Regions from separate parts of the Bradyrhizobium sp. LB8.2 genome, predicted to be linked through region 1. Evidence: predicted binding sites of a transcription regulator. Region 1 holds the regulator's gene; each other region holds the start of a gene.

Region 1 (8,564 bases):
GAACCAATCAGAGTGCCCATGAAGCTGACCCGCCCCCTCGCTGCGCTCGCCCTCCTCGTCGCCTCCGCACTTCCGGCTCTGGCTGCCGACGCCGTTTTCCCGCCTGGCTTGCGCCTCGGCATGGTGCCGTTGGTCGGCCTCAGCACGGCAAAGACGTTTCCGGGCTTCCAGAGCGAGGACGGCAACGTCAAGGTGCTGATCACCGAGCTGCCGCCGGCGGCTTATGGCGAGGTCGTGAGCGCCTTCAATTCCAATCCGGCCGGAACCAACGGCGTCAAGCAGGACAAGATCGAGACGCCTGCGGGCCTGGCCTATTTCACCACCGAGAGCGGCAAGGCCGGCGAAACCCCCGTGAGGCGCTATTCGATGATCGTGCCGGGCGCCGGCTTCTCCGGCTATGTCGCGGTGCAGATTCCGGAGAATGCGATCAAGATCTACACCGACGAGGCGGTGCGGCAGATGTTTGCGAGCGTCGCCACCCGCAAGCAGGTCTCGGCCGACGAGCAGCTCGCGCTGATGCCGTTCAAGATCACCGATCTCGCCGAATTCAAGGACGTCCGCACGCTGGCGCCGGGCTCGAGCATCATCCTGGCCGACGGCGACGAGAGCACAGGCTATGAATCGAAGCCGTTCATGATCCTCGGCGTGATCGGCGCCACCCCGCAGCAGGCCGACGACCGCGCCCGCTTCGCCCAGGAGGCGGCGCTGCAGATTCCTGGCGTGCGCGAGTCGCGCGTCACCATGTCCGAGCCGCTTCGCATCAACGGCCAGCAGGGTTTCGAGACCCGGATCGACGGTATCAGCGGCAAGGACAAGACGGCGGTGACCGTGGTGCAGTGGATCCGCTTCAGCAGCGGTGGCGCTTCGCTGCGCATCATCGCCAGCGCCCCGCGCGACCAGTGGCCGGCCGCCTTCACCCGCTTCCGCGCGGTACGCGACGGCATCCAGCCGAAGGGCTGAAAGGCCCATGCGCTGACCACATCCGGCTGCATTTTCGGGCTTCTGTTCGTACACGAGCGGAACTAGGCTCTCCTCCGTTCAATCTGGAGGGAGGCGGACCATGATGGATCGGCGACACATCTTGACGGCGCTTGCAACGACGGCGCTCGCGACCCTCGTGCCAAGCGCGCTCTTAGCAGCGGCATCGATCAAGCCGGACGATGCATCCGCGCTGCTCGTGATCGACGTGCAGAACTGCTTCCTGCCCGGCGGCAGCCTCGCCGTAAAGGAAGGCGAGCAGGTGGTGCCGGTCATCAACAAGATGGCCAAAGCGTTTTCGAACGTGGTGATGACACAGGACTGGCACACGCAAGGCCATGTTTCGTTTGCGTCGGCACACTCCGGCAAGAAGCCGTTCGAGACTGTCGATCTTCCCTACGGCAAGCAGGTGCTGTGGCCGGACCATTGCGTGCAGGGCACCGATGGCGCCGCGCTATCGAAGGACCTTGCGATCCCGCACGCCGAACTCATCATCCGCAAGGGTTTTCACAAGGACGTCGACAGCTATTCGGCCTTCCTCGAAGCCGACGGCAAGACCTCGACCGGCCTTGCCGGCTATCTGAAAGCGCGCAAGATCAAGCGCCTCTTCGTCGCGGGGCTGGCGACGGATTTCTGCGTCGCCTGGACCGCGCTCGACGCCCGCAAGGCGGGCTTCGAGGTCTATGTGGTGGAAGACGCCTGCCGCGGCATCGACAATCAGGGTTCGCTGGCAAAAGCCTGGGCCGACATGGCCAAGGCCGGCGTGAAGCGTATTCAGTCTGCGGATATCGCGGCGAGCGCGTAGGCGACGCTAGGAGCTGCAAGACCCTCATCCCGAGGAGCGCGCTTCTCCGCGCGCGTCTCCTTAACCATGAGGATTGAGAGCTAAACCGGCTCGTTGCTGTTGGCGGCGGGCGCGGCCTTCGCGCCGCCCTTGGCGACACCGACCAAAGCGGGGCGCAGCACGCGCTCGCCGATGGTATAGCCGGCCTGCATCACCTGCACGACGGTGCCCGCGGGCACCGACGCGTCGGGAACCTCAAACATCGCCTGCTGGAAGTTCGGGTCGAACTTCTGCCCAGAGGGGTCGAACTTCTTCACGCCGTGTTTTTCCAGCGCGTTGAGCAGCGAGCGCTCGGTCAGCTCGACGCCCTCGATCAGCGAAGCCAGGCCGGGATCGGCCGCCGCACGGGCATCGGCCGGAACGGCATCGAGCGCGCGCTGGAGGTTGTCGGCGATATCGAGCACGTCACGGGCAAAGCCGGTGACGCCGTAGAGCTTGGAGTCAGCGACCTCCTTGGCGGTGCGCTTGCGCAAATTTTCCATCTCGGCCAGCGTCCGCAGCATGCGGTCGCGCGCCTCGGCGGCTTCCTTCTGCAAAAGCTCGACCGAGCCGGGCTCGGGATCGTCCGGCATGATGTAGGGTTTTGACACCACGGGCTCGGGCGTCGCAGCGGCCGCGTCTTCGGGTTGCCGGTCTCGATCGGTCATCGGCTCTCTTCTCAAACGTCTCAGGGATTTTCTCGCCCGGATATCGTGCTTCGGGCGGCGAAAATCAAGCGCCCGTGATCGGCCCAGGCGCCGGTCAGCCCCCCAGGAGGCGGCTGACGATGCGGGCGGCGTAGTCCACGGTCGGGATCACACGGGCATAATTCAGCCGTGTCGGCCCGATTACGCCCAGAACGCCGACAATATGGCCGGCAGCATCCCGATAGGGCGAGATGATGGTGGAAGAGCCCGACAGCGAGAACAGCTTGTTCTCACTGCCGATGAAGATCCGCACGCCTTCCGCGGTCTCGGCCCGGCCGAGCAGGTCGATCACGCCGCGCTTGGTTTCGAGATCGTCGAACAGCAGGCGAACGCGCTCCAGATCCTCAAGCGCATGCAAATCTTCGAGCAAATTGGCGTGGCCGCGGACGATGAGCTGGCGGTCCTCGCTCTCGCCACCGGACCAGCTGGCGATACCGGCGGAAATCACCTTTTGCGTGAGCTGATCGAGCTCGGCGCGGGCCTCTCCGAGTGCGGTCTCGAGCTCGAGCCGCGCCTCGGCCAAGGTCCGGCCGCGGATTCGCGCGTTGAGGAAATTGCCGGCCTCGGTGAGTGCCGAGGAGGGAACCCCGAGCGGCAGCACCAGCACGCGGTTTTCAACCTGGCCATCCTCGCCGACCAGGATCACCAGCGCCTTCTCCGGTTCCAGGCGGACGAATTCGATGTGTTTGAGCCGCGCATTGGATTTTGGCGTCAGCACCACCGCGGCGGCGCGCGTGAGGCCGGAGAGCCGCGTCAGCGCCTCCTCCAGCGCGGCCTCGACTGATTGCGCCTGCCCAACGGAGGTGAGCTGGCTCTGGATCGCCTGCCGCTCGGCCTCGGTGAGGTCGCCGACCTGCATCAGGGCATCGACGAAGAAGCGCAGGCCGAGTTCCGTCGGCAGCCGGCCGGCGGAGGTATGCGGGGCATAGATCAGGCCGAGCTGTTCCAGATCGGCCATGACGTTGCGGACCGAGGCCGGCGACAGCGGCATGGCGATCAGGCGCGAAATATTGCGCGAGCCGACGGGCTCCCCGGTCGCGAGATAGCTTTCGACAATTTGACGAAAGATGTCGCGGGAACGCTCGTTGAGCTGGGCGAGACCCGCGCGCGGCGCGATCAGATGGATCGGATCGTGATGGGCCACAGACGGTAACTCCTCTCGGATGCACGTAATTTGTCTATCCCGGGCGCTTCTGACAAGCGTGGCGTTCGCGGATCGAAAATCGGGGGTGAATAAGGTCTCGATCTTCCCCCTTGCCGCCCACCCTCACCCCACCTACAAGCACCGCGAACAGCCCTTTTCCGAGAGTTTTGGAGGATTTCCCATGCGGCCAAGCCGCCGTGCGCCCGACGAATTGCGCCCCGTGACGCTGGAGCGCGGCGTGGTCAAATATGCGGAAGGCTCCTGCCTGGTGAAATTCGGCGACACCCACGTGCTGGTCACCGCCACACTGGAAGACCGCCTGCCGCCATGGCTGAAGGGCCAGGGCCGCGGCTGGGTCACCGCCGAATACGGCATGCTGCCGCGCGCGACCTCGGAACGCACCCGCCGCGAGGCCTCGGCTGGAAAGCAGAGCGGCCGCACCGTCGAAATTCAGCGCCTGATCGGCCGTTCGCTTCGCACCATCATCAATCTCGAAGCGATGGGTGAGCGCCAGATCACGGTCGATTGCGACGTGCTCCAGGCCGATGGCGGCACCCGCACCGCCTCGATCACCGGTGCCTGGGTCGCGCTCGCCGATTGCGTCAACTGGATGAAGGCACGCAACATGGTCAAGGCCAACGTGTTGCGCGACAACGTCGCCGCGATCTCCTGCGGCATCTACAAAGGCACGCCCGTGCTCGACCTCGACTATGCCGAGGATTCGGAAGCCGACACCGACGCCAATTTCGTCATGACGGGCGATGGCCGCATCATCGAAGTCCAGGGCACTGCGGAACGCGAGCCGTTCACGGAAGCCGAGTTGCTGGCGCTGATGGCGCTGGCGCGCAAGGGCGTCGCGCGTCTCGTGGACTTGCAGAAACTGGCGGTAGCGTAGTCAATAAGCCGATGCATCGCCGAATCACCGGAAAGCTCGTCATCGCGACCCACAATCCCGGCAAGCTCGCCGAGATGAAGGAGCTGCTCGCGCCTTACGGCATCGAGGCGGTGTCGGCCGGCGAGCTCGGCCTCCCTGAGCCGGAAGAAACCGGCAACGATTTCCGCAGCAATGCCGCGATCAAGGCGATCGCGGCAGCCCAAGCGACGAAGCTCCCGTCTTTCGCCGATGATTCCGGCATCGTGGTCGACGCGCTCGATGGCGCGCCGGGCATCTACTCAGCGCGCTGGGCCGGTCCGAGCAAGGATTTTGCCGCGGCGATGGCGCAGATCGAACGGCTGTTGCAGGAGCGCTGCGCGACCACGCCCGACAAGCGCAAGGCGCACTTCGTTTCCGCGCTCTGCGTCGCATGGCCCGACGATCATCTCGAAGAGGTCGAGGCGCGCGTCGACGGCACGCTGGTGTGGCCGCCGCGCGGCACCGCCGGCTTCGGCTACGACCCGATGTTTTTGCCCGACGGCCACAGCCGCACTTTCGGCGAGATGGAGAGCATCGAGAAGCACGGCCTGCCGCCGCTCGGTCTCGGTCTGTCGCATCGTGCCCGCGCCTTCGTGAAACTGGCGGAGATCTGCCTTGAACCGCGCTAAGGAAGCCTTCGGCGTCTACGTGCACTGGCCGTTCTGCCTGTCGAAGTGCCCCTATTGCGACTTCAACAGCCATGTCCGCCACGTTGCGATCGACGAAGCGCGTTTTGCGGCAGCATTCGCGCGTGAGATCGAAACGACCGCGCAACGTTCGCCCGGTCGCGAGGTCACCTCGATCTTTCTCGGCGGCGGCACGCCATCCCTGATGCAGCCTGCGACCGTCGGCGCTGTGCTCGACGCCATCGGCAAGCACTGGGCTGTGGCGAAAGACGTCGAAGTCACGCTGGAGGCAAACCCGACCAGCGTCGAAGCCACGCGCTTTGCCGGTTATCGTGCCGCCGGCGTCAACCGTGTCTCGCTCGGCGTGCAGGCGCTCGACGATGCCTCACTGAAAGCACTGGGCCGCATGCACAGCGCGCGCGAGGCACTCGATGCCGTCGCCATCGCGCGCCGCTCGTTCGATCGTTATTCGTTCGACCTGATCTACGCCCGTCCCGACCAGACGCCGGCGATGTGGGTCGATGAACTGCGTCTCGCAATCGATGAAGCGGCCGAGCACCTGTCGCTCTATCAATTGACGATCGAAGAAGGCACGCCGTTCTTCGGCCTGCATCAGGCCGGCAAGCTGAAGACGCCGGATGAAGCGATCGCACGCGCGCTTTACGACGTCACGCAGGAGACCTGCGACAAGCTCGGCCTGCCCGCCTACGAGATCTCAAATCATGCGCGGCCGGGCGCCGAGTGCCGGCACAATCTGGTCTACTGGCGCGGCGAGGAATATGCCGGCGTCGGCCCCGGCGCCCATGGCCGGCTCGACATCGACGGTATCAGGCACGCCACCGCCACCGAGAAGCGCCCCGAAGCCTGGCTGATGCGGGTCGAGACCAACGGCCACGGCATTGTCACCGACGATCTCCTCAACAGCGAAGAGCGCTCCGACGAATTCCTGCTGATGGGATTGCGCCTCGCAGAAGGCATCGACCCCGAGCGCTACAGGGCTCTCTCCGGCCGCTCGCTCGATCCCAAGCGCATTACGCTGCTGCGCGAAGAAGGCGCGATCACGGTGGATGCAACGGGGCGTCTGCGCGTCACCAGCAGCGGATTCCCGGTGCTGGACGCGGTGGTTGCGGATCTGGCGGCGTAAGCTCTCTCCATCGTCGTCCTGGCTTTCGCCAGGAGGACGTCGAGGAACCAGCTACGCCCCAAAACTCTTCGGCGAGCCCGCGACGGCCACGCCGCCGCCGGTCGTCACCTTCATCACTGCAAGCCCGCGCTCGTTCGTCCCATCGGCGCGGAAGCGGAACAGGCCGTCGATGCCGGCAAAGCCGGAGGGATTGGTGAGCACGTCGGACGAGAAGCGCGTCGTGCCTTGCGTGCGCGCCAGCGCGGCGACGAGGGCGACCGCGTCATAGGCGAGCGTTGCGGTACGCACCGGCTCGGCGCCGTATTTGGTGCGATAGCGGCCGGAGAAGGCGCGGAAGCCGGCCGGGTCCGGCGCGGCGTAGAGGCCGCCTTGCAAGCTTGGGCTGGCATAGACGCGCGGACCGTCCCACAGGCCGGTGCCGAGCAGCTGGATATTGCGCAGATTTGCACCCGCCGCGGTCATCGCATCGGCGACTGCGACGACGGCGTCGCCGTCATCGGCGATGAACAACGCATCGGCGCTGCCGAGTTGCTGCGCCACGGTCCGGGCCGGCGTCGCGCGATCGGCGCCGTATTTCTCGAACGCGACGATGCGCCCGCCGCGGCGCGGCACTGCCGCCTTCACCGCGGCCTCGACCACATTGCCATAGGCATTGTCTGGCACGAGTACGGCGACGGCGCGCTTTCCGATGCCGGCAGAATATTCGACGATGCGGTTGACGTCGGATTCCGGCAGGAAACTCAGCAGATAAACGCCGCGGCCGGCGATGCTGGAGTCGGTCGAGAACGCGATCACCGAGATGCCGCGCGTGCGCGCGATCTGGGCCACCGCAGGCACCGACTGCGCGAACAGCGGACCCAGGATGATCTCGGCGCCCTCGTCGACCGCCTGCTGGGCGCTCGCCTGCGCGCCCTGCGGGCTGCCATTGTCGTCCTTGATCAGGAGCTGGATGTTGGGATTCTGGAACTCGGCCAGCGCCATCTCGGCGGCGTTGCGCATCGACTGCGCGGCAAGACCCGCATTGCCGGCCGCCGAGAGCGGCAGGATCACGGCGACCTTCACCCCGCCGTTGCCGGCGGTCGTTGCCTGTTGCGGCGGGCCTGCCGGCTGGGCAGGAGGCGGGGAGGAACTGCTGAACTGGCTCAGGCTCTGCTGGACGCCGGCGCAGGCCGACAGCAGCGGCGTGCCGAGCAACAGGCCCAGCGCGCTCCGCCGGGTCGCCCCTGATATCAGGGGCCCCCGAACGGGAGACTCCTCCGAAAAGGAAGATCTGGGATCACGCGGGCCCGTCATAGCAGCTTCTCTTCTGACCGACCGTCGCCAGCCGGTCACGACATTGTTTCCACGACACAAGCCGTGAATTCAGGCATATTGTCGGCAAATAGTTAACTCAAACAAAAGGATAATGACCGCTTAACGCGGCTCAACCTTAAAGTCCTGGCTGGCTGTCCACCGCCGCCACCCAGCATCAAGGCGGCGTTTCCGCCGTGAATATGGCGCTGACGCTCCATTCCCTCTGGAATGTGATGCCGGATGGATCACATTCCCGTCCTTCCTCGCCCCTCACCCAAGCGATCTTTTTCCAAGGACCGGTTCCCAGCCCCGGGGATCATGCCTAAGTTCGATTCATTATGCGCGCAAAGCCATCCCCGATAAATACACCTGAGACTGCGGATCCCGCCTCGCGCGGTTTCTCCATCGACGCCCATCGTCTTGCGGCGCCGAAGGCCGCGCCGGGCCTGCATTTGGTCGCGACCCCCATCGGCAATCTCGGCGACATCACGCTGCGGGCGCTGCAGACCCTCGCCGGGGTCGATGTCATCGCCTGCGAGGACACCCGCATCACGCGGCGTCTGACCGAGCGCTACGCCATTGCGGCGCAGCTCAAGCAATATCACGAGCACAACGCCGAAGCGGCCCGTCCAAAAATCCTGGAGGCGCTGGGGCAGGGCGGCTCCATCGCGCTGGTGTCGGACGCCGGCACGCCGCTGATCTCGGATCCCGGCTTCAAGCTGGTGCGCGAGGTCTGCGCCGCCGGCCACGCGGTCTACGCGCTGCCCGGCCCGTCCTCGGTGCTGGCGGCGCTGTCGGTCGCCGCGCTGCCGACCGACCGCTTCTTCTTCGAGGGGTTCTTGCCGTCGAAATCGGCCGCGCGACGATCGCGCCTGGCCGAACTCGCGCGCATCGATGCGACGCTGGTGATGTTCGACTCCGGCAACCGCGTGCAGG
Region 2 (7,045 bases), on a different contig from region 1:
GCTCTTTCGAGCTAGCAGCGCGGGAGCGAATCCGACCGAAGTGCAAGCTATCTTGGCGCCTTTGCTAGATTCGAAAAGTACTTCTGATCACTACAATCGGACAAGAGCAGCGGTTAAAATTGCTGAAACCATGCTCAACGCAGGTATACCGCTTGCCGATACCGATCGCGGCTTGCTGGTGGAGGCCTACCATTTTGTCTTTAATGAACAGATGCCAGGTCTATTTGATCGATGCCATGATGCATTGTGGCGCGACTTTAAGAACAAAAGCGATCTAACCAATCTTTTGATTCTCTTTCGGTACAGTTCCCTGCGATGGCGGCTACGTAATGCTAGCAGAAAGGAAGAGAAGTATCTCGGTGAGCTCAAGGCGATCATAACCGACTCAATTGCATCAAGCTTGGTGAAAGCCGAGAAAGAAGTGACCTATTATTTGGTGAGAGCGACATTTTATATGCCGAAGGTTTAGTCGATATGGTGTGCATGCACGGGCCGCAGGCTTGCACAATAGGTCCGCTTTTGCTCGTCCAACTTTCAGCGGCTCGATTGCTTCGGAATTCGAAACGCGCCGCTACCGACCAAGATAGCCGCGTCACTGATCGTGACTGCATGGTACTCCATCCGTGAGCCGCTTTCGCTCCAATGGGGAAGGCCCGGAGCCATCAGGGGTACTGGATCGCCCGCTTTCGCACTCTGCGTCCAGGGCACGGCAGTTCAGTCCGTCACTTCCACACCGACTTGTCGGCGTCCCAGCGCTGGCCTTTCAGCTCCTTGGTGAGCGCCTCGACCGAACCGTTGTCGTCGGGCTGATCGCCTTCCTCGTCGGCCGTCGCTTCGTCCGAGAGATTGAGCTTGGCGCCGCTGCTCTCGTCGGCTGTCGTGGTTGCGGGGCTGCCGATCCAGAGCATGAGCTTGTCGGACGTGCCTGGCTTGTCGGGCGAGACGAGACCCGCGACCTCGATGGTGTCGGTGAGCTCGAGCGCGGGAAAATCCTGGTTCGGCCGCTTGAACACCAGCTTGAGCTTGCCGGTCGCCGGGTTGAAGCTTTGCGAGACCGGCTTTGCCGCGAGCGTCCTGCTCAGCACGCCAGCCACCGCGGCCGCGAGCTTGTCGCGGTTGAGCTTGTCGCCGTCGCGCCAGTCGGCGGCGGGGATGCGGATGGTGCGGTCCATCTCGGTCATGCCCGCGGTCCAGCCCGCGGTGATGACGCCGGGCATCGCCTTGAATTTCTCCAACAGGGCGCCTGCGCGCTCCGGATCGACCGACATGTTGATGGTCTGCTCACCTGCGCGCAGTGCGTCGCAGCCGACGGTGAGACTCGCCAGCGTCACCTCGACGTCCTGGCCCTTCAGGCTCTTCAGGAACTCGGTCGCGGCATCCAGCTTGACCTTGACCGCAATCGCTTCCGGCGAGACGTCGGTGAAATCCTTCGGCTGCGGCGTGATGCCGTCGTCGGAGGTCTGGTTGTCCAGGAATTCCTTCTCGCTGAGATCGGAATTGTCGGGAGAGGTGACCTCGGTCACGGCCTGGCCAATGCTGATCTGGCCGCGGAATTCGAACGTGTCTCCAGCCTGTTTGCGCAGCAGTTTGACGGTGACGGGCGCTTTCGCGCCGAGGCTCTGCGTCGTACCCGTCAGGTTCTGGCCGGCGACCTGGAGATTGACGACGAAGCGGTCCTTGCGGTCGGAATTCTTCGCGACCGGATAACAGACGTCGAGCACGGCTGCGGTGACGGTCTTGCCCTGGCGTGTCTCCTTCAGGATCACGTCGGCATTGCCGTCCATCAGCCCGTCGATCGAGGTGAAATAGCGCGTCTCCGCGCCGCTGGGCGCCGTAGCCTTCGGCGACAGCTTCATCTGGGCGGATGCGACCTCAGGCAAAACTGCAAGCAGAGCCGCCAATAAAACTGTCGGGCAAACCAGAAGCGCGCGCATCGACGAAATCCCCGGGCAATGGGGCATGATCCGGAAAAGTGTGAAGCGGTTTTTCCGATCAGATCATGCCCAAACAATTCGAATCGGGCGTTACCGTAGTGGGTTTTGGGCGCCGGTTGAATTGGAAAGCACAGGCCATGATCGGCAAAAAAGAAGGCCGCCCGGAGGCGGCCTTCGCAACACTATCAGGCGAGAATCGGCCTTAGAAGCCGCCCATGCCGCCGCCCGGCATGGCGGGCGCTTCCTTCTTCGGTGACTCGGCGACCATGGCCTCGGTGGTCACCAGCAGGCCGGCGATCGAGGCGGCGTCCTGGAGCGCGGTGCGGACCACCTTGGCGGGATCGATGATGCCCTTGTCGACCATGTCGACATAATCTTCGTTCTGGGCGTCGAAGCCGAAGGTCTCGGACTTGTTCTCCAGGATCTTGCCGACGACGATCGAGCCTTCCACGCCCGCGTTCTCGGCGATCTGGCGAAGCGGAGCTTCCAGTGCCTTCAACACGATGTTGATGCCGGCCTGAACGTCCGCATTGGCGTTGGTGAGACGGCCGACGGCCTTCTTGGCACGGAGCAGCGCGACGCCGCCGCCAGGGACGATGCCTTCCTGCACCGCGGCGCGGGTGGCGTTGAGCGCGTCCTCGACGCGGTCCTTCTTCTCCTTGACCTCGATCTCGGTGGCGCCGCCGACGCGGATCACCGCGACGCCGCCGGCGAGCTTGGCGAGGCGCTCCTGGAGCTTCTCACGGTCGTAGTCCGAGGTGGTCTCCTCGATCTGGGCCTTGATCTGGCCGACGCGGGCCTCGATCTCGGGCTTCTTGCCGCCGCCCTTGACGATGGTGGTGTTCTCCTTGTCGATCACCACCTTGCCTGCCCGACCCAGCATCTTCACCGTGACGTTCTCGAGCTTGATGCCGAGGTCTTCGGAGATGAGCTGACCGCCGGTGAGGATCGCGAGGTCCTCCAGCATGGCCTTGCGGCGATCACCGAAGCCCGGCGCCTTGACGGCGGCGACCTTCAGGCCGCCACGGAGGCGGTTGACGACCAGGGTGGCCAGCGCCTCGCCCTCGACGTCCTCGGCGATGATGACGAGCGGCTTGCCCGACTGCATCACGGCTTCCAGCACCGGCAGCATGGCCTGCAGGCCGGACAGCTTCTTCTCGTGCAGGAGGATGTAGGCGTCCTCGAGCTCGGCGGTCATTTTCTCGGGGTTGGTGACGAAGTAGGGCGACAGATAGCCGCGGTCGAACTTCATGCCCTCGACGATCTCGACTTCGGTCTCGATCGACTTGTTTTCCTCGACGGTGATGACACCCTCGTTGCCGACCTTCTGCATCGCCTGGGCGATCATCTTGCCGATGGCGGTGTCGCCATTGGACGAGATGGTGCCGACCTGGGCGACTTCGGAGGAGGCTGCGACCGGCTTAGCGCGCTTCTGGATGTCCTTGACGACAGCGGCAACCGCGATGTCGATGCCGCGCTTGAGATCCATCGGGTTCATGCCGGCAGCAACCGACTTGGCGCCTTCGCGCACGATGGCCTGGGCCAGCACGGTCGCGGTGGTGGTGCCGTCACCGGCGAGATCGTTGGTCTTGGAGGCGACCTCACGGACCATCTGGGCGCCCATGTTCTCGAACTTGTCCTCGAGCTCGATCTCCTTGGCGACGGTGACGCCGTCCTTGGTGATGCGGGGCGCGCCGAACGACTTCTCGATGAGGACGTTGCGGCCCTTCGGGCCGAGCGTCACCTTGACGGCGTTGGCGAGAATGTCGACGCCGCGCAGCATGCGATCGCGCGCGTCTCCGGAAAACTTGACGTCTTTGGCAGCCATGGTCTGTAATACCTCTTGTTTCGTGATGTGTCTGCCGCTCGGCGTCGCAAGTCCGGAGTCCGGAATCGAACCCGGCGGAATGATGGATGCCCGGATCTCAGGGACCCGGGCATGACATTCAGCGGCTGTTCAGGCTGATGGCCTTAGGCCATGACGCCCATGATGTCCGATTCCTTCATGATCAGGAGATCTTCGTTGTCGATCTTGACCTCGGTGCCCGACCACTTGCCGAACAGCACGAGGTCGCCGACCTTGAGGTCGATCGGGGTCAGCTTGCCGGCCTCGTCGCGGCCGCCGGGGCCGACGGCGACGATTTCGCCCTGGGACGGCTTTTCCTTGGCGCTGTCCGGAATGATGATGCCGCCCTTGGTCTTTTCCTCGGCGTCGATACGTTTGACCACGACACGGTCATGCAGCGGACGAAATTTGGATTTAGCCATGACGTTTCCCTTTGGAGGCTCGCTTCGGATGTAGCGGAAGTGGATGGGGCGGCGCTTCCCGTCCACCCTCTTGCCGAGGATCGGACGGCGCGCTTAGCAATCGGGCTTTCCGAGTGCTAATAGTGCGTCCGGAAATATGGCTTGGCCGCGATCCTGTCAAGCAAAGGTGGTTAAGCGATTGGTGAGGCGGATATAGGATTGTGTCTACAGAAACCTATTGGTCGCGCTGGCGTATAAAGGACGTCATTGCTCCGACAGCGGTTTTGCGCTTGGCTGCAGGATGGATGCGGTCGAGGTCTTGTTTGGGGGGCAGTTTGCTCGGGGGAATGTCATGATCAGTTCAGCTCACGCACGCACGGTTGCCAATCTGGCGGCCGCCTCTTGCCTGGCGCTGCTGCTTGGCGCCTGCGGCGGCGGCATGAGCCTGCCGTCGTTCTCGTCGTCCTCACCGCCGCCTGAGGCCGAGCCCGGGGCCGGCCCGGAAATGCCGGCGTCGATCCGCGCCGACGAGATCGTCGGCCGCTGGGGTCTCGCCTCGTTCCAGAACCCGGCCGACCGCGCCCGCACCGAGGCTGCCGCCCGGGCCCAGTGCAAAAATCCTTACGTGATCACCGCCGGCTCCTCCGGCGGCGTCATCATGCATCTCGCCGACCAGGCGACGCCGCAGGAGCTGCGGCTGAAGGGCTCGCCCAGCGGCAAGAACTATATCGGGCCGGCGGGTCCGACACCGGGCGAGCAGGACCGCGAGATCGTCTCCTTCGACGGCCGCGTCCTCATCACCCGCTTCATCGACAAGGATGCCGCCACCCGCTACGGCAACATGGTCTACGTCCGCTGCGCGCCAAGGGCGTGATCGGGGCGCCGGCCTAGCCACTCGTCATTGCGAGGAGCGAAGCGACGAAGCAATCCAGGCTGCTTCCGCGGACACAGTCTGGATTGCTTCGCTTCGCTCGCAATGACGAAAAAAAACGCCGGCTTGCGCCGGCGTTTTGTTTTTCAGAGTGTCGCGTCTGCTCAGTCGAACAGCGCGTCGATGTCGTCCTGCGAGGCGTGGCCGACATCGCCGGCGAGCTTCGGGCCGTTGAGGAGTTTTTCGTCCTCGCTGCGGGTGTCAGCGGCCGGCGCGGGCACGTGGGACTTGATCGCGTCGACGCCGCCCCAGATCTCCATCATGGAGTTGATGTGCTGCTCGATGAACTTCATCGTGCTCATGACCTTGCTGATGCGCTGGCCGGTCAGGTCCTGGAAGTTACAGGCTTCGAAGATCGAGATGACGCGTTCCTGGATATCGTCGGCGAGCCGTTTCTGCTGATCGGCCGATTGCACCTTGGACATCGCGCTGGCCGCTTGGTCGATCGACTCGGCGGCTTCGAGGATCTGCTGGGTCGCCTGTTCGGTGCCGCCGACGACCGCGCCGAGCTCGCCATTGACCTTGGCCATTTCGCCGCCGTCGAAGCTCTTGCCGTGCAGCGTCGCGATCTCGCGCTTGGTACGGTCGATGGCGTCGTGGATGAGGTCGAGCTCGACCTTCAGCTTCTCGCACTGCTCGATCTGCGCCCGGTAAGTATCGAGCATGGTACGAGCTTCGGAGAGCTCGTGAGCGGTGGAGGCGTCGATCGCCGCCATGGCCGCGCTGCCGGACAAGGGCGGAGTGCCCTTCGCCATCTGTGCACGGATCGCACGCAACTCGGACATGATCTCGCTATGCATCGGCGGAGCCTCCTCAATCATTTCGGGGCTTGGCATCTCGCCGACAACAGCCTCTTCGACACGAAAACGTTTGCGGTGAATAGCCATCAAGAACTCCCCCCACCTCACTCACGCGTCGTTTTAGGCAGAAGCGATTTAACACGAAGTTCACAGCCGGAACTGTCGTGCGGTCGCGTGCGACGGCGTGAAAACCTGCAATTAACCATGCGTGCGCGCCGTTCACCGAAAATAAACGCTGATCGCCAAATTGCCCCGCCGCTCGCGACGTGGTGAATCGAAACGCCGGCTCCGTTTACCAAACGAAACGGCTTTTGCTCTTTATTGACCACGTCGAGGGCGCGGATCAGCCAGATGCGTTCGACGGCGAATGTAACTAGACGAAACAGTACAGAGTACGTCGATGTTCAAAAAAATGTCTGTCGCGCTGCTCGGCAGCGCTTGCACCTTCATGGCCAGCGCCAACAGCGCCAGCGCATTCGATAATAGCGTGCCGAACGATCCGCCTGCGGTGCTTTACCAGCCGCAGGTGCCGCCGGCGCCGGTGCGCGTCGCCTCCAACGCGAACATGGGCGGCGGCTTCATCGAGTTCATGTTCGGTGACGGGCCCGGCCGCGGTCCGGCCTATGCTCCGCAGCAGCCGATGTATCAGCAGCAGCCGGGCTATTACGACCAGCGCCGCCTGCCGCCGATGGGCGAGCCGCAGATGCAAGGCGCCGGCGTGCAGCCGGAGGCGGTCGATCCGCGGCAGCGTCAGTTCGATCCGAGATTCGAGAAGCAACTTGTTGACTATAGCGGCAACGAAAGTGTCGGCACCCTGGTGGTCGATACGCCGAACAAGTTCCTCTATCTCGTCGAGGGCAACGGCAAGGCCATGCGCTACGGCATTGGCGTCGGACGTCCCGGCTTCACCTGGTCCGGTGTGAAGTCGATCACGGCCAAGCGCGAATGGCCGGCCTGGACGCCGCCGGCGGAAATGATCGCTCGTCGCCCCGACCTGCCCAGGCACATGGAAGGCGGCCCGGAAAATCCACTCGGCGCCCGCGCGATGTATCTCGGCTCCACGCTCTACCGTATCCACGGCTCCAACGAGCCCTGGACCATCGGCACCAACGTCTCTTCCGGCTGCATCCGCA
Region 3 (8,564 bases), on a different contig from region 1:
TTTCGACAGGGCTCTTGCCATCAAGCCTGACTTCGAGGACGCGATCACCAACAAGATCTTCGCGCTCGATTTTGTGGCGGACGCCAGCGTTGCGCAGCATCAACAAGCGCGGCGGCTTTGGTGGGAACGGGTCGGCGCGAAGATCGCTTCAGCAGCGGTAGGACCGCATGACAACAGCTGCGATCCGGATCGCCGTCTGGTGCTGGGTTATGTCTCTTCGGATTTTCACGCGCATTCGGCGGCGTTCATTTTCAAGCCGGTCCTGCAACACCATGATCGGACACAGTTCGAGATCGTGTGCTACTCTTGTTCGCCGAAAGCGGATGCGACGACCGGCGAATTTCAAGGGATCGCCGACCGCTGGCGCGACGCCTCGCAATGGACCGACGATCACCTCGCCGCTCAAATCCGCGCCGATGGCATCGACATCCTGATCGATCTGTCCGGCCATACCAAGGGACACCGGCTCGGCGTGTTTGCGCGGAAGCCGGCACCGGTCCAGGTGCATGGCTGGGGCCACGGCACCGGCACCGGGCTGCGAACGATCGATTATCTGTTCTCGGACCCGGTCGCGATTCCTTTTGCGGTTCGGCAGCTGTTTGCGGAGACCGTTGTCGACCTGCCATGCTTTGTGACGCTGGTGCCGCTGCCGGACGGGATTGCGCGGGCGCCAACGCCGGCGATCTCGAACGGTTTCATCACATTCGGCGTCTTCAACCGTATCAGCAAGATTTCGGACGAGGCGGTGGAAGTCTGGTCCAGGATTCTCGAGCAGGTGCCGGGTTCGCGACTGCTGATCAAGGATTTTGCGCTGGACGATCGGCTGGTCCGCGACAATCTGCTGGCGCGGTTTGCAGCTTGCCGGTTGCCGGCCGAACGCGTCGACCTGCTCGGAGCCACCTCGCGAACCGAGCATCTGGCATCCTTCAATCGCGTCGATATTGGCCTCGATCCGTTCCCGCAGAATGGCGGCGTCAGCACTTGGGAAGCCTTGCAGATGGGCGTGCCGGTGGTGGCGAAGCTCGGTAACAGCCTGCCTAGCCGTGCTGCGGGCTCTATCCTCACCGCGCTTGGCCTGCCGGACTGGGTCGCGAATAGCGATGAGGCGTATGTCGAAATCGCGGCTGCCCGTGGATCGCAGATCGGCGACCTCCAGAAGTTGCGCTGCGAACTGCCCGGACAGATCAGGGCTGCAGCCGCCGGCAACCCCGTCTCATACACGCAAGCAGTGGACGATGCCTATCGCGCGATGTGGAAACGCTATTGCAATGGCCGCTCCCCGCAATGACGACGAGAGAGCTTACGCTTTCAACTCCACCGTCCTGAACTCCGCCGGCAGGATTACCTCCAGCAGCTCGACGTCGTCCGAATAGTCCAAAATCATGTGCTTGATCTTCGGCGGCTGAGTCCAGGCGCTGCCTTCTTTCATCAGCGTCTCGCCCTCTCCGTCCATATAGGTCTTCACCCAACCCTTGAGCACGTAGACCATCTGGAATTCGACGGCGTGGAAGTGCAGCTTCGACACTTCGTTCGGATTGCAGGGACCTTGCAGCCGGATCACGTGCGCTTGCGCGAGGCCGTGGCTTGCAGCAGCGATGCCGAGATCGCGATACTTCGCGTAGGTGCGCAGACCGTCGGCCTTGAAGTCTTCCTCGCGGTGATGGCTGATGGCGATGCGCTGCTTGGGACGCACTGGCTTTTTCGGGGTGACAGTGCGCGCCTTCGCTTTCACCGCCTTGCGCGCCGATAATCGGGGCGCGGCCTTGGCGCCGCTCCGCTTCTTCACCGCGACTTGCAATGCGCTGCGCGATTTTGCTTTCTTGGCCATGGGCCGGCCTCCCGTTTTGTTGTGGGGGAGACGCTAGCACAGAAAAAAGACTCGTAGGGTGGGTTAGCCGTAGGCGTAACCCACCTCTCTCGCTTCCGAGGATACAAACAGTGGTGGATTACGCTGCGCTAATCCACCCTGTCCTACGCATCCCGCGATCAATGCAACCGAAACACACCGTCGACCGCACGCAGCTCGGCCGGCTTGATCAGCTTGGAATGCACGACCGTCACCGAGAACAGTGGGCCGTCGAGCTTCTGCTGCCAAAACGCCAGGAAATCCGTCAGCGCCGGGAATTTCGGAAACATGTCGTAGTTCTGCCAGACATAGGTCTGGAGCAGCGAGCGATGATCCGGCATCCGGTAGAGAATTTCCGCCGTCGTCAGCCCGTAACCCAGCACCTGTTTCCGGAAATCGTCGGAAACAACCCCAACCCGCGAGACCATGCCAACCTCCTTTGCAGGAGCGCATATTCAAGGGGTGGCTTTCCGGTACGCGCCCTACGAGCCACCCGGTGGAGATGCGCTCACAAGATAGAAATGTGACGCAAACTGACAATCCATCTCAAGCCCAAAAGTTTAACAAGCTGTTGAAATTCAATGCGTTAGCAGCAGATGCGGCACCGTGCTAATAAGGTCCGAGTTGGCCGGTTAACGATGGTAAAGAATTCTGGCAGGCAGCGCTTCTGAGTGCTGATTTTTCTGGTACAAGCCCTTGCCCCCGCAAAAATCCTGGCCTATTTGAGGTTCACCCGCCTTAGCACTCGCGGGCCTCGGTTGCTAACATCCTGAAAACATCAATCCGCGCAAACGTTTAGGAGAACTGCATGAAATTCCGTCCGCTTCACGACCGCGTCGTGGTCAAGCGCATTGACGCAGAAGAGAAGACCGCTGGCGGCATCATCATTCCCGACACCGTCAAGGAAAAGCCCTCGCAGGGCGAAATCGTCGCTGTCGGCCCCGGTGGTCGCGACGAAGCCGGCAAGCTGATCCCGATCGACCTGAAGGTCGGCGACCGCGTGCTGTTCGGCAAGTGGTCCGGCACTGAAGTCAAGATCGACAACGTCGATCTGCTGATCATGAAGGAAAGCGATGTCATGGGCGTCCTCGACGTCCCCGCTTCCAAGAAGAAGGCGGCCTAACAGCCCCCTCTCCCCACCCAGCTAGACACCTAAGGAAAAATCCAGATGGCAGCTAAAGAAGTCAAATTCGGCGTCGATGCACGCGACAAGATGCTGCGTGGCGTCGACATCCTCGCCAACGCCGTCAAGGTGACGCTCGGCCCCAAGGGCCGCAACGTCGTCCTCGACAAGTCGTTCGGCGCTCCCCGCATCACCAAGGACGGCGTCACCGTCGCCAAGGAGATCGAGCTCGACGACAAGTTCGAGAACATGGGCGCGCAGATGGTGCGCGAAGTCGCCTCCAAGTCGGCTGACGCGGCCGGTGACGGCACCACCACCGCAACCGTGCTCGCGGCTGCGATCGTTCGTGAAGGCGCCAAGTCGGTTGCCGCCGGCATGAACCCGATGGACCTGAAGCGTGGTATCGACCTGGCCGTGGAAGCCGTGGTCGCCGACCTCGTCAAGAACTCCAAGAAGGTCACCTCGAACGAGGAAATCGCCCAGGTCGGAACCATCTCCGCCAACGGCGATGCCGAAATCGGCAAGTTCCTCTCCGACGCCATGAAGAAGGTCGGCAACGAGGGCGTCATCACGGTTGAAGAAGCCAAGTCGCTCGAGACCGAACTCGAGGTTGTCGAGGGCATGCAGTTCGACCGCGGCTACATCTCGCCCTACTTCGTCACCAACGCCGACAAGATGCGCGTTGAAATGGAAGATGCTTACGTCCTCATCAACGAAAAGAAGCTATCTCAGTTGAATGAATTGCTTCCCTTGTTGGAAGCCGTGGTGCAGAGCGGCAAACCGCTAGTGATTATCGCCGAAGACGTCGAAGGCGAAGCTCTTGCCACCCTGGTCGTCAACCGTCTCCGCGGCGGCCTGAAGGTCGCGGCCGTCAAGGCTCCGGGCTTCGGCGATCGCCGCAAGGCCATGCTGCAGGACATCGCGGTTCTGACCGGTGGTCAGGCGATCTCGGAAGATCTCGGCATCAAGATGGAGAATGTCACGCTCGCCATGCTCGGTCGCGCCAAGAAGGTGATGATCGACAAGGAAAACACCACCATCGTCAGCGGGGCCGGCAAGAAGGCCGACATCGAGGCGCGCGTGGCCCAGATCAAGGCGCAGATCGAGGAAACCACCTCGGACTACGACCGTGAGAAGCTCCAGGAGCGTCTCGCCAAGCTCGCGGGCGGCGTCGCGGTGATCCGCGTCGGCGGCGCGACGGAGGTCGAGGTGAAGGAGCGCAAGGATCGCGTTGATGACGCGATGCATGCGACCCGCGCGGCTGTGGAAGAAGGCATTGTCCCGGGCGGCGGCGTCGCCCTGCTCCGTGCTTCCGAGCAGCTCAAGGGCCTGCGCACCAAGAACGACGACCAGAAGACCGGCGTCGAGATCGTGCGCAAGGCGCTCTCCGCGCCCGCTCGCCAGATCGCGATCAACGCCGGTGAAGACGGCTCGGTGATCGTCGGCAAGATCCTGGAGAACAAGACGTATGCTTACGGCTTCGACTCCCAGACCGGCGAGTACGTCAACCTGGTCACCAAGGGCATCATCGACCCGACCAAGGTCGTGCGCACCGCGATCCAGAACGCAGCCTCGGTTGCGGCCCTGCTGATCACCACGGAAGCCATGGTCGCCGAGTTGCCCAAGAAGGGCGGCTCCGGCCCCGCAATGCCCCCGGGCGGCGGCATGGGCGGCATGGATTTCTGATCCAGCCACTCCGGCAAACCACAAAATGCGAAACCCCGGCAGCAATGCCGGGGTTTTTGTTTTGGGGAATGATCGTTTCACGCCGCCAGAATGACGGGAGGCCTCACCACACCTTCCCCAGCCGCTCCATGTGCGGCTCGCCGTGTTCGTCGAGCGACCAGAATATCCGCGTCACCTTGCCGACGAGATTGTCCATCGGGATGAACCCCATCACGGACATCATGCGGCTGTCGGCGGAGTTGTCGCGGTTGTCGCCAAGCGCGAAGAAATGACCTGATGGCACCGTGTAGACGCTGGTGTTGTCGAGATAACCGTTGTCGACGCAGTCATATGTCATATAGCTCGCGCCGTTCGGCAGGGTCTCGCGCCAGCGCTTGATCCCGGCGCCGGCATCCACACCGCAGGCGGAGCCCCCGGGCACGCTCGCGAGAGCGACGCGCGTCGCCGGACGGTCATTGAGGAAGAGCTGGCCCTGGCGCATCTGGATGCGGTCGCCGGGCAGCCCGACCACGCGCTTGACGTAGTCGACCGAATTGTCCTTCGGCGTCCGGAACACCACCACATCGCCAAACTCGGGCTCGGCCGCAAAGACGCGACCCGATATCCATGACGGCGCGAAAGGAAAGGAATAGCGGCCATAGCCATAGGCATATTTGGCGGCGAACACGTAGTCGCCGACGACCAGCGTCGGCCTCATCGAGCCGGACGGGATGTTGAACGGCTGAAACAGGAAGATGCGAAACAGGAACGGCGGCGACCACAGCACCGGGATCAAGAGGATCAGGATAACGATCGCCTTCCATTCCCGCGATTTGGCCTGCGGGTGGGTGGTGTCCTGGAGAGTGGTCATGCACCTGCCCCGATCAAGCCTGTGGTCGTCGCCAGACTACGCAACCTTCGCGCGAGCGCAATCTCATAACTTGGTTACGCGGCGTGTGGATCGCGTTCACACTCAGCCGCGGGCGATCAGTCGCGCGAAAGATCCCTGAAGCAGTGGCGCACCCATTCAATGGTGAGCCGCGTCGCGGGATCGCGCTTGAGGTGGTTCTGTACCAAAAGCCAAACGTCGCGGCGCCGGGGCAGCAGCGTGGCGCGCAGACTGTGGTCGGAGAGCAATCCTCCGCAGCTATGTTCGGGCAGCACGCCGACGGCTTGGTGCGACTGGATCATGGTCCGGACAATGCGGACATTGTCGGTTACAGAGCGCGCGTTTGTCAGCCGCCTGGCGCGCAAATACTGCGCCTCGGGAATGGCGTCGAGCTCATCGGGAAAGCCGCAAACGACAGGCTCGCCACCCCCGAAATCGACGGGCTCGAAGAAATACAGTCTGACCTCGCCGAGCTTGGAGATGGTGAAGTCGCCTTTCTCCGGCTTCCGCAAGCGGATGGCGAGGTCGGCCTGCCAGCGCGAGAATTTGACGTTGCCGCTGGAGGTGAGGAACTGAAGGGTGAGGCCGGGGTGATCGCGCAGGAACGCGCAGGCATGCGGCGCCAGCAGCTCCTCGGCGACCGCATTGGTCGAGGCGATGCGCAGGCGGCCGACCGGGCCGGGCTGACTCTCACCGATGCGATCAATCGCGGCGACGTGCGCCGCCATCGCACCGACATGCTCGAGCACCGCCTCGCAATGCCGCGTCGGCCGCCGCAGGCCGTCGACTGCATCGAACAGCGGTACGCCGAGATCGCGCTGGATGCGCGCGAGACGGCGGCCGACGGTCGTCTCGTCGATGCGCAGCCGCGCGCTGGCGCCGGCATAGGTGCCCTCGTCCCTTAGCGCGGCGATGATGCGCAGGTCGTCCCAGTTCATGGGTGCGAGCCTAGCAGGCGCGGCCGGTGGCTGCAAATCTGCAGCCATATGCTGCAATAGTCCTGCACAATGGCAGGTCGCCGCCGCGCTAATGTCGCGTCACCGATACTCCCTTAGAAGGCCTGACCAGCATGACCGCTCCAAAAACCCTGCTCGAATTGTCGGGCGCCGATCTCAATCCGCCCAAGCTTGCCGAGTCCTGCCTCGTGCTGATCGACATCCAGAACGAATACCGCGCCGGCCCCCTCGCTTTGCCTGACGCCGAGCCCGCAATCGCCCTTGCTGCGAAGCTTCTCGCGCGCGCCCGAAACTCGGGCGCTGCGATCTTCCACATCGCCCACAAGGGCCGCGCCGGCAGCCTGTTCGATCGCGCCGCCGATCGCGGCGCAATCGTCACTGAGCTCGCGCCGCTTGCGGGCGAGCTCGTGATCGAGAAGGAGCTGCCGAACGCCTTCGCCGGGACCAATCTAAAGGCGCAGCTCGCCGCGAGCGGACGCAAGAACATCGTGCTGGCGGGCTTCATGACGCATATGTGCGTCAGCTCGACCGCGCGGGCTGCGCTCGACCTCGGCTTTCGCACGACGATCGATGCCGATTCCTGCGCCACGCGCGATCTGCCCGACGGCCGCGGCGGAACGCTCGCCGCAAGGACCATTCACGAGGTCGCGTTGGCCGAATTGTCGGATCGCTTCGCGATCATTGCGCGCGGCGATGCGCTAAGCTGACGGAGCGCTCGTGATGCTGCAACTCTATTTCTTTCCGATGGCATGCTCGCTCGCCAGCCGTATCGCGCTGACCGAGGCCGACGTCGAGGCGCAGTATCTCCTCGCCCATATCTGGACCAAGACAGTCGTGGACGACGGCAGCGATTTCCTCGGCGTGTCGCCGAAGGGCGCGGTGCCGGTCCTGGTGCTGGAGAACGGCGAGCGGCTAACCGAGAGCGCGGCGGTACTGCAATACATTGCTGATCTGAAACCCGAGGCCGGCCTCGCGCCGCGCTTCGGCGATCCCGACCGCTACCGCTTGCAGGAATGGCTGAGCTTCATCGGCGCCGAGATCCACAAGGCGTTCCTGTTTCCGACCTTCTGGTACAAGGACAACGCCTCGCTCGCCAAGCCGCGGGCAAGGATTACACAGACATTGTCGGTGCCAGCCACGCATCTGGCGGACCGCGAATTCCTGGTCGGTAACAGATTCACCGTCGCGGATGCCCACCTCATTTGGGCCTTGCTGCTGCTCCGTCCGGCAGGCGTCGACATTGCGCAATGGCCGTCCCTGTCGGCTTATCTCGCGCGCATGCAGGCGCGCCCCGCAGTGCGGTCGGCGATCGCAACCGAGATGGCGCTGCGCAAGACCGTGGCGGCGAGCCCGGCGTGACGGGATGCCACGGCCGCCAGATGTGAGGGTTCCATAACGACCGCAGCCGGGCTGAAACGAAGCGCGAAAAAGGGCCGCAACAAGCGGCCCTTTATATCATCTGGAATGAGCCGAGATCACTCCACTCGCGCCAGAACCGCGAGCCTGCGGATGCCCTTGTTGCGATAGGCGTCGAGGAACGCGTAGTAGTCCTTGAACGACACGCAGCCGTTGGAGTCGCCATTCGGGCCGAGCATGAAGGTGTGCGCGAGCAGGCCGTCGCGGCCGTAGATCGCGCTCTCGCCGCCGATCGGGGTCAGGCGCAGCGCAGGCACGCCGTGAAACAGCGCTTCGCGCGGCTTCAGGTCGTAGATATGTGGCGGCGTCACGCCACGCATGCGGATGCGCGAGGAACGGGGATCGTCGAGATTAGAGCCGAGGCCGGAATGTGCCTCGAGTTTGGTGCCGTCGGGCAGATACACCGTCTTCGCGCTGATGTCGTAGACCGCGGTGGAGCGGTCATAAGGCGCCGAACCGCCGAGCATGGGGTTCTGCTCCTTCGGCGCGATGGAAGCGGTCACGCTCGCATCGGCCGAGGCATAGGCGAGCAGGCCGCCGGACGGCTCACGCTTGCCCCAGAGCTTTTCCACCATCGACTGCCGCGGCCTGGTAACTGACATCACCGCGGCCTTGGCGCGATCGGCGAACGATTTTGGCTTCGCCTCCGGCGCCGGCACGATTTCGGCC

The links. Region 1 encodes HrcA, which represses chaperone genes, less so after heat shock. Its sites were predicted from a motif close to GTTAGCACTCNCNNNNNGNGAGTGCTAAC; they were not measured.
Region 2: a site for HrcA is predicted at 4,295-4,323, ahead of ABIB06_RS38660 (co-chaperone GroES). Genes of this name have one in related genera too.
Region 3: a site for HrcA is predicted at 2,584-2,612, ahead of ABIB06_RS27635 (co-chaperone GroES). Genes of this name have one in related genera too.

Annotation. Positions count from the first base shown of each region.
Region 1 is NZ_JBEPQV010000009.1:195,566-204,129, reverse strand. Features, by position in the region: gene ABIB06_RS14365 (hypothetical protein) at 19-960, shown strand; gene pncA (bifunctional nicotinamidase/pyrazinamidase) at 1,061-1,783, shown strand; gene grpE (nucleotide exchange factor GrpE) at 1,864-2,469, opposite strand; gene hrcA (heat-inducible transcriptional repressor HrcA) at 2,564-3,652, opposite strand; gene rph (ribonuclease PH) at 3,834-4,547, shown strand; gene rdgB (RdgB/HAM1 family non-canonical purine NTP pyrophosphatase) at 4,559-5,194, shown strand; gene hemW (radical SAM family heme chaperone HemW) at 5,181-6,335, shown strand; gene ABIB06_RS14330 (penicillin-binding protein activator) at 6,387-7,628, opposite strand; gene rsmI (16S rRNA (cytidine(1402)-2'-O)-methyltransferase) at 7,967-8,564, shown strand, end outside.
Region 2 is NZ_JBEPQV010000069.1:213-7,257, reverse strand. Features, by position in the region: partial or broken gene ABIB06_RS38675 (tetratricopeptide repeat protein) at 1-469, shown strand, start outside; gene ABIB06_RS38670 (hypothetical protein) at 723-1,934, opposite strand; gene groL (chaperonin GroEL) at 2,137-3,762, opposite strand; gene ABIB06_RS38660 (co-chaperone GroES) at 3,906-4,202, opposite strand; gene ABIB06_RS38655 (hypothetical protein) at 4,534-5,055, shown strand; gene ABIB06_RS38650 (protein phosphatase CheZ) at 5,217-5,999, opposite strand; gene ABIB06_RS38645 (L,D-transpeptidase) at 6,313-7,045, shown strand, end outside.
Region 3 is NZ_JBEPQV010000027.1:17,052-25,615, reverse strand. Features, by position in the region: gene ABIB06_RS27650 (O-linked N-acetylglucosamine transferase, SPINDLY family protein) at 1-1,288, shown strand, start outside; gene ABIB06_RS27645 (cupin domain-containing protein) at 1,301-1,828, opposite strand; gene ABIB06_RS27640 (usg protein) at 1,987-2,274, opposite strand; gene ABIB06_RS27635 (co-chaperone GroES) at 2,655-2,969, shown strand; gene groL (chaperonin GroEL) at 3,015-4,655, shown strand; gene lepB (signal peptidase I) at 4,759-5,505, opposite strand; gene ABIB06_RS27620 (LysR family transcriptional regulator) at 5,622-6,461, opposite strand; gene ABIB06_RS27615 (cysteine hydrolase family protein) at 6,593-7,186, shown strand; gene ABIB06_RS27610 (glutathione binding-like protein) at 7,200-7,838, shown strand; gene ABIB06_RS27605 (DUF2778 domain-containing protein) at 7,955-8,564, opposite strand, start outside.